One region of the Comamonas terrigena NBRC 13299 genome, then DNA from elsewhere that is predicted to be linked to it. Evidence: predicted binding sites of a transcription regulator. Region 1 holds the regulator's gene; the other holds the start of a gene.

Evidence for each region. The regulator FNR, encoded in region 1, switches genes on or off when oxygen is low (the NO sensors DNR and NnrR bind a similar motif). The targets are predictions, from matches to a motif close to TTGATNNNNATCAA.
Region 2: the regulator FNR is predicted to act here: its motif matches at 5,703-5,716, upstream of clpB (ATP-dependent chaperone ClpB).

What each region holds. Positions count from the first base shown of each region.
Region 1 is NZ_AP019749.1:3,300,468-3,307,928, reverse strand. It holds gene CT3_RS15150 (DUF349 domain-containing protein) at 1-2,111, shown strand, start outside; gene CT3_RS15145 (hypothetical protein) at 2,284-2,544, shown strand; gene fnr (fumarate/nitrate reduction transcriptional regulator Fnr) at 2,715-3,437, opposite strand; gene hemN (oxygen-independent coproporphyrinogen III oxidase) at 3,645-5,027, shown strand; gene CT3_RS15130 (sulfite exporter TauE/SafE family protein) at 5,031-5,759, shown strand; gene CT3_RS15125 (cyclic di-GMP phosphodiesterase) at 5,968-7,248, shown strand; gene CT3_RS15120 (sensor domain-containing protein) at 7,245-7,461, shown strand, end outside.
Region 2 is NZ_AP019749.1:3,720,975-3,728,435, forward strand. It holds gene CT3_RS16915 (methyltransferase) at 1-151, opposite strand, end outside; gene CT3_RS16920 (GNAT family N-acetyltransferase) at 192-713, opposite strand; gene CT3_RS16925 (coniferyl aldehyde dehydrogenase) at 1,024-2,460, opposite strand; gene CT3_RS16930 (hypothetical protein) at 2,585-2,950, opposite strand; gene clpB (ATP-dependent chaperone ClpB) at 2,986-5,601, opposite strand; gene moaE (molybdopterin synthase catalytic subunit MoaE) at 6,009-6,503, opposite strand; gene CT3_RS16945 (hypothetical protein) at 6,622-6,876, shown strand; gene CT3_RS16950 (hypothetical protein) at 6,896-7,222, shown strand; gene CT3_RS16955 (hypothetical protein) at 7,278-7,461, opposite strand, start outside.

The sequences.
Region 1 (7,461 bases):
TGCAGCACCGTGTGCAGGTGCAAAAGGAAGCGGCCGTGCTGCTGTCCCAGCGCATCGAAGTGCTATCCACCAAGTCCTGGAAAGACGCTGCCGCCGTGCAGGAAGCGCTGAGCGCCGACGTGGCCCGCTGGCAGGAACAGGCCCAGGCGCTGACCGAAGACGCCGCCTGGCCCAGCCTGGACGCCCGCCTGGCCCAGCAGCTGACCAGCTCGCGCGACCAGCTGCGCGTGGTGTGGGACGCCTTTGTCTCGGCCCTGGCCGTGACCCAGGCGGCTGCCGACAACGCCGAAGCCGCGCTGCCTCCCGTGCCCGTGTGGGCCGATGAAATCCGCGTGGGCCGTGGTCTGCCGGCCGAGCTGGCCGCCGATGCACCGGCCGCCAAGCCGGCCAAGGGCGATGCCCCGGTCAAGGCTGCTGCCGTCGTGCTGCAGGCTGCCCAGGTGCTGCAGCCCCTGGTGGGCACCGAAGAGGACAAGACCGCCGCCATCGCCGGTCTGCGCGCCGCACTGCGCCAGCATGGCCGTGCACTGGATGCCGAAGTGATCCAGCAGATGGACGCGCTGCTGGTGCAGGCTGGCGACGCCCGTGGCTGGAAGCCCCAGGCCGTGGATGCCGAACGGGAAGCCCTGATTGCCAAGGCCAAGGGCCTGGTGGATCGCCCCGAAGGCCAGACCCTGGGTGGCCGCAAGGTCCAGGAAACGCTGCGCCAGCTGCGCGAACAATGGAAGCTGCTGGACCAGGGCGCGGTGCCCAACCACGGTCTGTGGAAGCAGTTCGATGAAGCCTGCAACACCGCCTACAAGCTGGTCGAAGGCTGGCTGGACAAGTTGCGCACCGAATCGGCCCAGCACAAGGCGTCGCGCACCACGCTGATCGAGGAACTGCGTGCCTGGGGGCAGTCCGTCAAGGACTCCAAGGACTGGAAGGGCATGGCCCGCAGCCTGCGCCAGTTTTCCGAACGCTGGCGCGAAGGTGGCCATGTGGGCGAGAAGCTGTATGCCGAGCTGCAACAGCAATGGCGCCAGGCCATCAACGAAGCCGAAGCCCCGCTGCAGCAGGCCCAGAAGGACAGCCTGCAGCGCCGCCAGGCCATGATCGAGGAAGCCCAGGCATTGGGCGCAGCCCCGGCCCTGCAGATCGCCGCCATCAAGGCGCTGCAGCAGCGCTGGCAGGCCGAAGCCCAGGAAGTGCCGGTGGACCGCCGCCAGGAACAGAAGCTGTGGGATGCCTTCCGCAAGCCGTTGGACGAGGCTTTCAGCCGCAAGCCGGCCGAGCGCGGTGAGCGCGGCAGCCGTGCCGTCAATCTGGAATCGCTCAGCGCCCACGACCGTGCGGTGCTGGAAGCCTCGCAGCAGCTGGAAGCCGCCAATGCCGAAGGCGATGCGCAGAAGATCCGCGCCGCCCTGACCGCGCTGGAAGAAGCCCTGCGTGCCGCCCCTGCGGCCGAAGCCGCCCAGCCAGCCGCTGCGGCCGCACCGGCTGCGCCGGTGGCGACCGACCGCCCGGTGAAGGCTGTGCGTGGCGACGACCGCCCCGGCATGCGCAAGGAAGCCCCGGCCGCGGCGGCTGGTGGCCGCAAGCCCGGCCCCCGCCAGGACCGTGGTGACCGCGGCGATCGTGGTGACCGTTTCGAGCGCCCGGCCCGTGGCCCACGCCTGGGGGATGCGGCTTTCCGCGCCCAGCGTGAAGCCCAGGAACACGCCCAGTCTGCGCTGCGCAAGCTGACGGCACAGGCCCATGGCGAAGCCCTGACCCAGCTGATGGAGGCCTGGTCCAAGCGCGACGCGGCCCTGGTGCCGCCCGCGCAGGAACTGGGCAAGCTGAGCAATGCTTCCCGCAACAGCTGGCATGCCGCCGTGGGCGCTGCCGCCAAGGGCGAGGCAGCCGAGTCGCTGCTGCGCCTGGAAATGGCTGCCGACGTGCCCACACCGGCCGACCAGCTGTCTGCACGCCGTGCACTGCAGCTGCAGCTGCTGACCAACCGCAAGGCCACGGACCCCCGCACCACCTGGGAGCAGGATGTGGCGGCGGTGCTGGCTGCGGAGCGCAGCGACAGCGCGGCCCAGCGCCTGCAAAGCGCACTCAAGGCCTTGCTGCGCGGCAGCAAGTAAACCGGGCGCCAGCGCAGGGCCTGCGGTCCCTGCGCTGCAGCCGTAGCAAGCCAGCCTACCGGCTGGCTTTTTTTATGCCTTTTTCAGGGTTTGTGGGGACGCTGCAGGCCGTGACGCGGCAGACAGAGGCTCGCACAATGGGGCATCTGCCTGCCACAACAAGGAGAGACCCATGCTGTTGCGTCGCTGGATGTGGATTGCCTGGCCCGCCTTTCTGGCCGCCGGGGTGATGGAGATGCTGGTGTTTGCCGTGGTCGACCCGCTGGAAATGCAGTGGCTGTCGGCCTATGGCGAGGTGTCGCGCCTGGGCGTGTGCACGGTGGCCTTCTTCCTGTTCTGGGCCATCATCATGATGGCATCGGCCATGACCAGCCTGCTGGCGCTGTCCCCGCAGGAGCTCAATGCCCGGGAGCGCCGCGTCCCGTCGCTATAAGCGGGCTCTGTGAAGTGGGGGGAGGGGGAGTTCTCCTCCTGGGCTGTGCGGGCAGGCCCGCGCAATGCCGAAATACAGGAATGCCGTGGTGCGGCAAGGCCGGGGCGCCATGAAAAAAGCCTCCGGAAGGAGGCTGGGGTGCTGGATCCGCGCTGCGGTGGCGGGCGCGCTTATTCGCAGGCGTGCTGGCTGTTGACGATGCGCTTGAGGCCTTCGGTGTCCAGGATGCGCACATGGCGCTGCTTCACTTCGACCAAGCCTTCCTCGACAAACTTCGAGAAGGTGCGGCTGACCGTTTCCAGCTTCAGGCCGAGGTAGCTGCCGATCTCTTCGCGCGTCATGCGCAGCACCAGCTCGGAAGACGAGAAGCCCCGGGTGTGCAGGCGCTGCACCAGGTTCAGCACAAAGGCGGCCAGGCGCTCTTCGGCACGCATGCTGCCCAGCAGCAGCATCACGCCGTGTTCGCGCACGATCTCGCGGCTCATCACCTTGTGCACATGCGACTGCAGGGCCGTCACTTCGCGCGACAGCTCTTCCAGGCGGTCGAACGGCATGACGCAGACTTCGGCGTCTTCCAGGGCCACGGTATCGCAGGTGTGGTGGTCGTGCACGATCCCGTCCAGGCCAATGATCTCGCCCGCCATCTGAAAACCTGTCACCTGGTCACGGCCATCTTCCGTGGCCACGCAGGTCTTGAAGAACCCGGTGCGGATGGCATAGAGCGCCGTGAAGTCTTCGCCATTACGGAACAAGGTGCTGCCCCGTTTGATTTTGCGACGCGTGGCCACAATATCGTCAATACGGTGCAACTGCTGCTCATTCAAGCCTGTGGGCATGCACAGTTCGCGCAGATTGCAGTTGGAGCAGGTGACTTTGATAGGGGGTGGTGTCATGGCACTGACGCCTTGGGCTCCCGCTGAACGGGCCATTGGACGTAACGCAGAAAGGTTATCGGGCTGGGAGGCGAGAGAGGGGGTGCTCAGTTGTGCGAATGATATGAATCAATTGTCTCAGGAATGGTATTTGAATGTCTTGATTTGCATCAAGGCTGATTTTCCCGGGGTGCGGCACAGTGCTGGGCAGCACCTAAGGAATATTCAATGACAGCAGTAACGCCGGAGCTTTTGCGTCGGTACGACGTGCCTGGGCCCCGTTATACCTCTTATCCCACCGCAGATCGCTTTATTGAAGCATTTGGTCAGGATGATTATGTGTTGGCGCTGGAACAGCGCAAGCACCATTCTGCGGCCAAGGCGCTTCCCATGTCACTGTATGTGCATGTGCCTTTCTGTGAGGCCCTGTGCTACTACTGCGCGTGCAACAAGATCATCACCAAGCACCATGAACGCGCGCAGACCTATCTGCAGTACCTGGAAAAAGAGGTGGCTCTGCAGGTGGCGCATTGTGGCAAGGGACAGGCGGTCAGCCAGCTGCACCTGGGCGGCGGTTCTCCCACCTTTCTGTCCGATGCCGAGCTGACCCAGCTGATGGACACGCTGCGCGCCAACTTCAGTTTTGAAGCGGTGGGCGAATATTCCATCGAAGTCGATCCCCGCACCGTCACCCGCGAACGTCTGGCCCACCTGGCGCAGCTGGGCTTCAACCGCCTGAGCTTCGGGGTGCAGGATTTCGACCCCGATGTGCAAAAGGCGGTGCACCGCGAGCAGCCGGCCGAGCAGGTCTTTGATCTGGTGCAGGCGGCGCGCGAGCTGGGTTTCCATTCGGTCAACGTGGACCTGATCTATGGCCTGCCCAAGCAGACCGCGGCATCGTTCCAGCGCACCCTGGAACAGGTGTGCCAGCTGCGGCCGGACCGGATTGCGCTGTATGCCTACGCGCATCTGCCGGAGCGCTTCAAGCCACAGCGCCGCATTGCGCAGGAAGACCTGCCGGAGGCTTCGGACAAGCTGTCCATGCTCTCGGGCTCCATCGATGCCTTCATGCAGGCCGGCTATGTCTATGTGGGCATGGACCACTTCGCACTGCCGGAAGATGCGCTGGCCATTGCCAAGCGGCAAGGACGGCTGCACCGCAACTTCCAGGGCTACAGCACGCAGCCGGACTGCGACCTGATTGCCCTGGGGGTGTCTGCCATCGGCCGCGTGGGCGCCACCTACAGCCAGAACGCCAAGACCCTGGAAGAGTATTACGACTTCCTCGACCAGGGCCGGCTGCCCGTGGTGCGGGGTTTGGCGCTGGGGCGCGACGACCTGGTGCGGCGCGCCGTCATCATGTCGCTGATGTGCCAGGGCGAAGTGCTGTTCGAGCCCATGAGCCAGTCTTGGCTGCTGGACTTCCAGCGCTACTTCGCGGCCGAGCTGGAAATGCTGGCCCAGCAGCAGGAGCAGGGCCTGGTGGTGATCGACGACGACGGCATCAAGGTCACGCCCATGGGCTGGTTCTTTGTGCGCGGCGTGGCCATGACGTTTGACCGGCATTTGCAGGCCGGCAAGAACCGGGCGCGCTTTTCCAGGATCATCTAGCCCATGTGGCTGTCGTTGCTTGGAACCGCTTTCTTCATGGGGCTCGTGGGTGGGCCCCATTGTCTTGCGATGTGCGCCGCACCCTGTGCGGCCATCGTCTCGCCGCTGCGCAGCGGGGGGCGGGTGGTGTCCATCCAGCCTGAAGGGGCTTCGGCGCAGCCGCCGGAGGCGGCCAATGCCGGGCGCTGGCTGGGCTTCCATGTCGGCCGCCTGATGGGCTATGCCGCCCTGGGCGGCGTGGCGGCCTATGCCATGGAGACGGTGGCCTGGTTCTCCGACCGCACCTCCGCCCTGCATCCGCTGTGGGTGCTGCTGCACCTGGCCGCATTGGCATGGGGTCTGATGCTGCTGCTGCAGGCCCGTCAGCCGCAATGGGTGGAGTCCGGCGGGCGCAAGCTCTGGAGCAAGGTGCAGCACGGTGTGCGCGGGCCGGGGGGAACCTGGGTGGCTGGCAGCCTGTGGGCTTTTCTGCCGTGTGGTCTGCTGTACTCCGCCGTCATGGTGGCGGCCCTGGCCGGTGGCGTGTGGCAGGGCGCTGCATCCATGGTGGCGTTCGGCGTGGGCGGGGGCCTGTGGTTGGCCCTGGGCCCGTGGCTGTGGCAGCGCATCAGCCGCCTGCAGCAGTGGCGCGAAGCCTGGGGGCTGCGCACCGCCGGCGCCTTGCTGGCAGGTGTCTCGCTGTGGGCCCTGTGGATGGACATGGTGCACGTGCCGTCACAGTGGTGCCGCTAGGGCTGACATGGAGCGGTAACGCGGCACAATACGCTGTAGCTTTTTAATGCACAGCGGCGCCGCTTGCGCAACCCCTTTATGTAAGTACTTATTTGTCGCATGCAGTCGTCATAATGGGCGGTTTGGATCGACTGGCTTGCTGGCGTGCTGCAGCCCAAACAACGTGACGCACTCCCTTTTAATTGACGTTCGGGACATCTGCATAGGTATGTATGTCCAATTGGACATTGGCTGGTTGCGCCATCCATTTCCAGTGAGCAGCTTTCGAGTGAACAGCCAGGAACAGATTGACGTGCTGCAATCGCTGGGTTTGGACGAGATTCGTTGCATTCCTGCAAAATCTGATCCCAGCGTTTTGACTTTTTTACCTCCTCTTACAAATGAAGAGGGGGAGGCGCCCGCAGCTGATGGCACGCCGCCACAGCCGGCACGGCCCGCCACCATCGGCTCGTCGGGGCTGCACATTCCGACGCTGGCGGCACGCGATGTGCCGGCCATGGCGTCGAGCGAAGTGGCCGCACTCAAGACCTGCGACCAGCGCTTTTCTGCCGCCACCCACAGCTACCGCGAAGTCGTGTCCCGGCTGGTCAACGACCCGCAGGACGCGATGCGCGCCAGCTCCAGCCTGGTGGCCGGATATATCGCGGAGCTGCTGGATGCCTCGCAGACGGCCATCCGGCTGTTGTCCGAGAGCGTGGGCGAACAGCAGGGCGCTCACCCCATCAATGTCACTGTGCTCTCGCTGCTGCTGGGCAAGTCCCACGGGCTCAATTCGGCGCGGTTGATGGACCTGGGTCTGGCGGCCTTGCTGCACGATGTGGGCAAAAGAGACATCGATCCCCGCTGCACCGAATTGCTGCCCAGCTTCACGCCGGAGCAGAAAGCCGCGTACGAAGACCATGTGGGTGCTTCCGTGGCCTATGGCCAGCGCATGGGCCTGTCGCCCGCCGCCCTGACGGCGATTGCACAGCACCACGAGGCGACGGACGGCACGGGCTTTCCGCTGCACCTGGTGGAAGAAGACCTGTCCATCGAAGGCCAGATCCTGGCGCTGACCAACTGCTACGACAAGCTGTGCAATCCGCTGGCGCATGCGGTGGCCCTGACCCCGCACGAAGCGCTGTCGGACCTGTTCGGTCGCCGCCGCGGCGGCTTCACGCGCGAGCTGGTCGAACTCTTTGTGCGCGTGATGGGGGTCTACCCTCCGGGCTCGGTGGTGCAGCTGAGCGATGAACGGTATGGTCTGGTGGCCTCCGTGCGCAGCGACCAGCCGCTGAAACCAGCAGTGCTGCTCTACAACCCGGATGTAGACCGGGCCAAGGCCGAGCCCGTGGAGCTGTCGGAGCTGCGCGGCGTGGTCATCAAGCGCAGCCTGCGCCCTGCGCAGCTGCCGCGCGAGGTGCTGGACTATCTGTCGCCGCGCCAGCGCGTCTGCTACTTCTTCGAGCGCGCCGTGCCGCTGATGTCTGCCGTGGGAGGGGAGGCATGAACCAGTCCACCCATTTGCAGGCATGGTGCCAGGCGTTTGAGTGGATGACGGAGGCGGTGTGGCTGGTGGATCCCCACAGCCTGACCGTGGCGTATTCCAATTCGGCGGCGCAGCGTCTGGTGGGCCTGACGGGCTCGCGGCTGCAAGGCTTCCACGTGCGCGATCTGGCGGCGGCGCCGCAGGACCTGTACCGCTGGAACGATGTCGCGGAAG
Region 2 (7,461 bases), 420 kb from region 1:
ACAGCAGGGAAGTGCCTTCACAGGCCAGGCGATAGGCGGTATCCGCGGGCAGACTGTCGTCCACCACTTGCAGCCGGCGCGGTGCCGGGGCACCGCTTTCGCTGTGCCATGCTGCCTGGAAATCCTTGCCCTGGTGTTGCCATTGCAGCATGGGGTGCACTTTCTGGGCTGAACAGCCCGCAAACGAAGATTTAGCTCAAGGCGCGCTTGAGGCGCACTTCCTCGATCTTGACACCACCGACGACCGCGGTCTTGGCCGTGGTCATCTCGCGCTTGAAGCCGGCGGACTCGTGAAAGCGCAGAGCGCGTTCATTGCGCAGCGGCACCCAGCAGGTGACGTTGGTGCAGCCTTCTTCGACCAGACCGTCACGGGCGGCATCCCACAGGGCCACGCCCACGCCTTGGTCCCAATGGGTCGGGGCCGCGTAGATGGCCCAGATCTCACCGGTGGTCTGGCGCGACTTCTCGTCACGGGAACGGTCAAAACCGACAAAGCCCACGATCTTGTCGCCATCAATGGCAACCTGCACCTGGGGCTCACAATATTCAATGGCCTCGCGCCAATAGGCCTGGCGCTTCTCTACCGACGACATGGCCTTCAATTGGTCGTCTGGCACGATACCTCGGTAAACCTCCTGGGCGGACGAAGTGTGGATCTGTGCGATGGCCTTCGCATCGCGAAGCGTAGCGGGACGGACCTGGTAACTGGACATGGAAAGCGAAACGAAAACAGCAGTTGAAAAACGAAAGGTCGCAATTGTCTGTGAAACGCTCCGCAGACGCACGCCCTAATGTTGTAGCCATTTGCACCAGTACGGCTGTAGAGCCCTTCTTGCCGTGGTATAGCGGATGTGATAGCGCCTGTTTCAGACCCACAGCCCGCTGGCCTGCCATGGGCCTTGCAGCCGCGGAATCACGGAGCGCGCCCCTGAAGACAGCTGCCGGCCCCGCCCTGGGCCGTGCGCTGGCGCCCCGAATCGGCGCAGCGGAACGCCCGCCACACCGCGGCAAGCGCTGCGTGCGTCACACCCATCGGCGCAGCAGGGCCATGATCTTGTCGAAGCGGGCGCCATAGGGCGGGTACAGCCACTGCACGGCAGACCAGCGCCCCTGCAGGCACACCGCCTTCTGGTGCGAAAAGCGCAGGAACCCCTGCTCGCCATGGTAGGCGCCCCAGCCGCTGTCTCCCACACCGCCAAAAGGCAGATTGTCATGGGCCACATGCAGCAGGGTGTCATTCACCGTGACACCGCCGCTCACGGTACGGCGCAGCACGGTGTCGCGCGCCTTTTCGTCCTTGCCGAACCAGTACAGCGCCAGCGGGCGCGGCCCGGCATTGATGGCGGCAATGGCATCGTCCAGCCGGTCATAGGGCACCACGGGCAGGATGGGGCCGAAGATCTCCTCCTGCATCAGCGTCATCGTGGGCTGTACATTCCACACCAGGGTGGGCAGCATCTGGCGCTGTGCGGCATCCCCCCAGCTGGGGGCCGCCGCCTGCTGCCCCAGGGCAGGGTCAATCACCTGCACCTGGGCCCCCAGGCTCTGGGCCTGCTGCAGCAGATTGCGCAGCCGCACCAGGTGGCGCTGGTGGATGATGGAGGCGTAATCCGGGTTGCCCACGATGCGCGGGAACAGCTGCGCCACCGCCTGGCGGTAGGCCTGTTCGAAAGCCGCCTCCTGCCCACGGGGCAGCAGCACGTAGTCGGGCGCAATGCAGGTCTGGCCGGCATTGAGCAGCTTGCCATGGGCCACGCGCAGCGCCGCCTGTGCCATGTCGCAGTCGGAAGCCAGGATGCAGGGCGACTTTCCTCCCAGCTCCAGGGTCGTCGGCGTCAGGTGCACAGCCGCGGCCTGGGCCACGCGCCGGCCCACTGCGGTGGAGCCGGTGAACATCAAATGGTCGAAATGCAGGCCGGCAAACTGGCTGGACAGATAGCTGTCGCCCTGGACCACGCAGAACTCGTCCGGAGCAAAGTACTGCTCGACCGCCGCCGCCAGCTGGGCCGCGGTGTGCGGCGCCAGTTCGCTGGGTTTGAGCATCACGCGGTTGCCCGCAGCCAGCGCGGTGATGGCCGGGCCCAGCGACAGCTGCAGCGGGTAGTTCCAGGGGGAAATGATGCCCACCACGCCCAGCGGCTGGCGCTCGATGCGCGCACGCGCCGGCAGCAGGTGCAGCGGGGTCCAGACGTGGCGGGGGCGCATCCAGCGCTCCAGCCTGCGCAGTGCCTGCTTGAGCTGGGATCGCAGCACCAGCAGGTCGGCAAACTCGGTCAGCTGCGGCGAACGGATGCCAAAGTCGGCCTGCACGGCTGCGGTGAGCACGGGGCCATGCTCGTCCAGCATGCGCTGCACGCGCAGCAAACGCTCCTTGCGCAACATGGCCGGCACTTCCAGGTGCTGGCGACTGGCCAGGTATTGCAGGTCGAAAGCCTGTTGCAGGGGGGAAACTGGGTTCATGCGTGGCCGTGCATCCTGTGAAACCACCGCTTGCCGGTGGGAGTCCCTGTCGCGGCCAGCCATGCTGGCCCTCTCTGTTGCCAAAGCCCACCAGCGCCATGGCACTGGTGGAAGCAACAGAATATCAGCGCACTTCGCGCGGCTGCACGTCGGTGATGTCGCGTGCCGCACTGGCCAGCACGCCACTGCGCTTGCTGTCGGCACCGTCGGTGCTGTCAGCGGCATCATGGGCTGCGCCGCCGGCCGCACCGGCCATGGTGCTGGCCCAGCCGCTGCTGCGGTACATGCCCCAAGAGGTGCCAGGGCGCATCGTGGGCATGACCCAGGGCATCACCGGGCGACCGGTGAGCCGGGCCCACAGCGCACGGGCGCCCCAGGCCAGGGCCAGCAGGCTGGCGACGGCAAGCAGACACAGAAAGAACACCGCACCTGCCGCAAGGAGGAAGATGCGGACAGCCCAGCGGGCTGCCGTGTGTGCGAAATCGTTCAAAACATCACCTTTCATGTGTGCCGGCGGGCCTCAGCTCAGCTGCCCATGGGGACAGCTTGCGTGAACTGGAACACGCCGGGCGCCTGCACCGGATCCACCGCCACTTCGATGACGCTCTTGGGCGGGAACTTGCCCTCGAGCAGCAGCTTGGACAGCGGGTTCTCGATGCGTTGCTGGATGGCCCGCTTGAGCGGACGGGCACCGAAGACCGGGTCAAAGCCCACTTTAGCCAGTTCCGCCAAAGCCTGCTCCGAGACCTGCATTTGCAGCTCCATCTTTTCCAGACGGCCTTCGAGCAGGCGCAGCTGGATCCGGGCAATGGCTTCGATGTTCTTGGCATCCAGTCCGTGGAAGACCACGGTTTCGTCGATGCGGTTCAGGAATTCGGGTCGGAAATTGGTTTTAAGTTCCCCCCACACCGCTTCCTTGATGTCCTCGGCATCCTGGCCGACCATGCTCTGGATCAGCATCGAGCCGATGTTGCTGGTCATCACGATCACCGTGTTCTTGAAGTCCACCGTGCGTCCCTGGCCGTCCGTGAGACGGCCGTCGTCCAGCACCTGCAGCAGCACGTTGAACACGTCGGGGTGGGCTTTCTCCACCTCATCGAGCAGCACCACGCTATAGGGTTTGCGGCGCACGGCTTCCGTCAGGTAGCCGCCCTCCTCATAGCCCACATAGCCGGGGGGCGCGCCGATCAGCCGTGCCACGCTGTGCTTTTCCATGAATTCGCTCATGTCGATGCGAATCAGGTGGTCCTGGCTGTCAAACAGGAAACCTGCCAGCGCCTTGCACAGCTCGGTCTTGCCGACACCGGTGGGGCCCAGGAACAGGAAGCTGCCCAGCGGCCGGTTCGGGTCGGACAGGCCCGAGCGGGAACGGCGGATGGCATTGGACACGGCCGAGATAGCCTCGTCCTGGCCCACCACGCGCTCGTGCAGCTTGGCTTCCATGTGCAACAGTTTGTCTTTTTCGCCCTGCATCATCTTGGCCACCGGGATGCCGGTGGCGCGGCTGACGACTTCGGCAATCTCTTCCGCACCGACCTGGGTGCGCAGCAGACGGTGCTTGGGCGCAGTGCCCACGCCGCCATCGGCCTCGCTGGCCTGGACTTCCTTGAGCTTCTTCTCCAGTTCGGGGAGCTTGCCGTATTGCAGCTCGGCCACTTTGTTGAAGTCGCCCTTGCGCTTGAGCTCGTCGATCTGGATGCGGATCTGGTCCACTTCCTTGCGCAGCTGCTCGGAGCCCTGGGCGCTGGCCTTTTCGCTCTTCCAGACTTCTTCCAGATCGGCGTACTCGCGCTCCAGGCTCTCGAGCTCTTCCTCGATCAAGGCCAGGCGCTTTTGCGACGCCTCGTCCTTTTCCTTCTTCATGGCCTCGCGCTCGATCTTGAGCTGGATCATGCGGCGCTCGAGCTTGTCCATCTCCTCGGGCTTGGAGTCGATTTCGATCTTGATCTTGGCCGCGGCCTCGTCGATCAGGTCGATGGCCTTGTCGGGCAGGAAACGGTCGGTGATGTAACGGTTGCTCAGCTCAGCGGCCGCCACGATCGCGGGGTCGGTGATGTCCACGCCGTGGTGGGCTTCATAGCGCACCTGCAGACCGCGCAGGATGGCGATGGTGTCTTCCACCGAGGGCTCTTCCACCAGCACCTTCTGGAACCGGCGCTCCAGCGCGGCATCCTTTTCGATGTACTTGCGGTATTCGTCCAGCGTGGTGGCGCCGATGCAGTGCAGCTCGCCACGCGCCAACGCGGGCTTGAGCATGTTGCCGGCGTCCATCGCGCCTTCGGCCTTGCCGGCACCCACCATGGTGTGGATTTCGTCGATGAACAGAATGATGCGTCCCTCTTCCTTGGCCACTTCATTCAGCACGGATTTCAGGCGCTCTTCGAACTCGCCGCGGTACTTGGCACCGGCCAGCAGGCCGGCCATGTCCAGCACCAGCACGCGTTTTTCTTTCAGCGTCTCGGGCACTTCGCCTTCGACGATGCGCTGGGCCAGACCTTCCACGATGGCGGTCTTGCCCACGCCGGGCTCGCCGATCAGCACGGGGTTGTTCTTGCTGCGACGCTGCAGCACCTGGATGGCACGGCGGATCTCGTCATCGCGGCCGATCACCGGGTCCAGCTTGCCCAGGCGGGCGCGCTCGGTCAGGTCCAGGGTGTATTTCTTCAGCGCTTCGCGCTGGCCTTCGGCTTCGGGGCTGTCCACCTTCTGTCCGCCGCGCACGGCCTCGATGGCGGTTTCCATGCTCCGGCGGGACAGGCCGTTTTCCTTGGCCAGCCGGGCGGCCTGCACATCGCTGTCGGCCAGCGCCAGCAGGAACAGTTCGCTGGCGATGAACTGGTCGCCGCGCTTGATGGATTCTTTCTCCGTGGCCTGCAGCAGCTTGATCAGGTCGGAATTGGGTTGCACTTCCGCACCGCTGTCGCCGGTGGGCAGCGCCTTGATGGCGTTTTCCACGGCCGTCTGCATGGCGCTGACTTTGGCGCCAGCACGCTCGAGCAGCGCCTTGGGGCCGTCCTGCTGGCGCAGCATGGCTGCCAACAGGTGCAGGGGATCGATGCGGTTGTGGTCGTTGCCGAGTGCCAGGGTTTGGGCATCGGCCAGGGCTTCTTGGAATTTGGTGGTGAGCTTGTCGATACGCATGGTTGCAAAGCTTTCTCAACAGCAAAGTATTAGGACTGCATTTCACGTGGGGACATTTCAGCCGCCTTCAAGGCGCCTGTCCCGCTCGGTCCGGCGAACGCTTGACCTGGATCAAGCTCGCCGCACCTGCGTCCACCCCCACCGGACTGCACTGTGCCGGGCCGGTACGCCATTGTCTGTCAGCCAAAAGAGCGGTCTGCCGGCCCGCCACCCGGTCCAACCTATCTTAGGGGCGAGACCACGCCCCGCCCACGGCTCCCGATGCAGGAACTGCCTGCCTGCATGCATGCACCCTGGGTTTGACGCATTTTCATGCGCCACCACCAGGCAGCATGGGCGGCAACAGCTATCGACCTCGGAGCATGGCCCGCATCCTGCCGGCAGACAGCCCGGCGCCGGCGCGGCCGTCAGGCCCAGCGGGCCAGGGCCTGCTCGTCGCTGACCCGCGCATCCACCCAGCGGGCGCCGTCGGCCGTCTGCTCTTTCTTCCAGAACGGCGCTTCGGACTTGAGGTAGTCCATGATGAACTCGCAGGCCTGAAAAGCCATTCCCCGGTGGGCCGAGGTGACGGCCACCAGCACGATCTGGTCCATGGGCGCGAGCGGCCCGACGCGGTGGATGACCTTGGCCGCATGGATACCGAAGCGCGCCACCGCACGGTCGATGATGGCTTCGATGCTTTTTTCGGTCATGCCCGGGTAGTGCTCCAGCTCCATGGCCGAGACGGCGTCACCTCCATTGCGGTCGCGCACCGTCCCCACAAAGCTGCACACCGCGCCCACGCCCGCATCGCCCGCCCGCAGGGCGGCGACTTCGATCCCCAGGTCGAAGTCCTGGGTCTGGATGACCACGCGCGCAGCAGGCGGGTGCGCGGTCAGGGGTGCGGTGCGGGCAGAGGACATGCCCACGATTGTCGCAGCAGCCCCGGCCCCAATTCCACCCCGGCTGCATGCCCCACCGGCACGCGGTAGCATTGCCGCCCCGGGGCGCTGCTCCGCTGCCCCCCTTGAGTCGACCCGTATGGCCACCGAAACCATCCACACGCTGGAGTACATGCTCTACCCCTCGCCGCGCAATGAGCACCGCATCATCTTTGAGCACCAGAGCTTTGTGCCGCACATGTACACGCTGATCCACCTGCCCGACTACGGCTTCCGCGGCAAGGCCACGCTGTTTTCGGCCCAGCGCAAGAGCGACGGCAAGCAGGGCCAGCTGGTGACCTGCGAGCTGGCCGAGGATCTGGTGCGCTTTGAGCGCCTGTTCGAACCCGATTGAGCCCTGGATTCCGATTGCCATGGACGACACCAGCCAAATCCAGCCCCCCGACAGCTTTGCCGCGCTGTTCCGCAGCCGCGCCGGCGTGCTCAAGACGCCCATCGCCGAAGTGGTGGCCCGCTACGAGTTGTGCGAAGACCTGGCCTGCCACCTGGTGGAGCAGGCGCAGACGCTGTACTACAGCGGCAATTCCAGCGAGGAAGGCGTGCTGCTGGGCTTTCACGCGGGCCTGAGCGACGAAGGCTCGGTGGTCAGCCCTGCCGAGGCCGGCTGGGTGGTGCAGCGCCTGGCCGAGCTGCTGGAATGGCGTGCACCGCAGCTGCCGCCCCCGGTGGCCGCCGCCTGAGCGATCCGGCACGGGCTGCAGCCCGGAGGGCGGCCCAAGGCTGCCCTGGCGCGGCTCACCCTGTTCCCACGGAGGCGCGCAGACGCTGCCACGCCAGCCCCCGCCAGACCGGCGTGCCATAGGCTGCCACCAGATCGTGCCCGGCTGCAGCCCAGCCGGGATCGGCCGGATTCACGCCCAGCGCCTCGATGAAAGGCGCCTGCACAATGAAGCACTGGCGCCGGTAAGGCAGCAAAAAG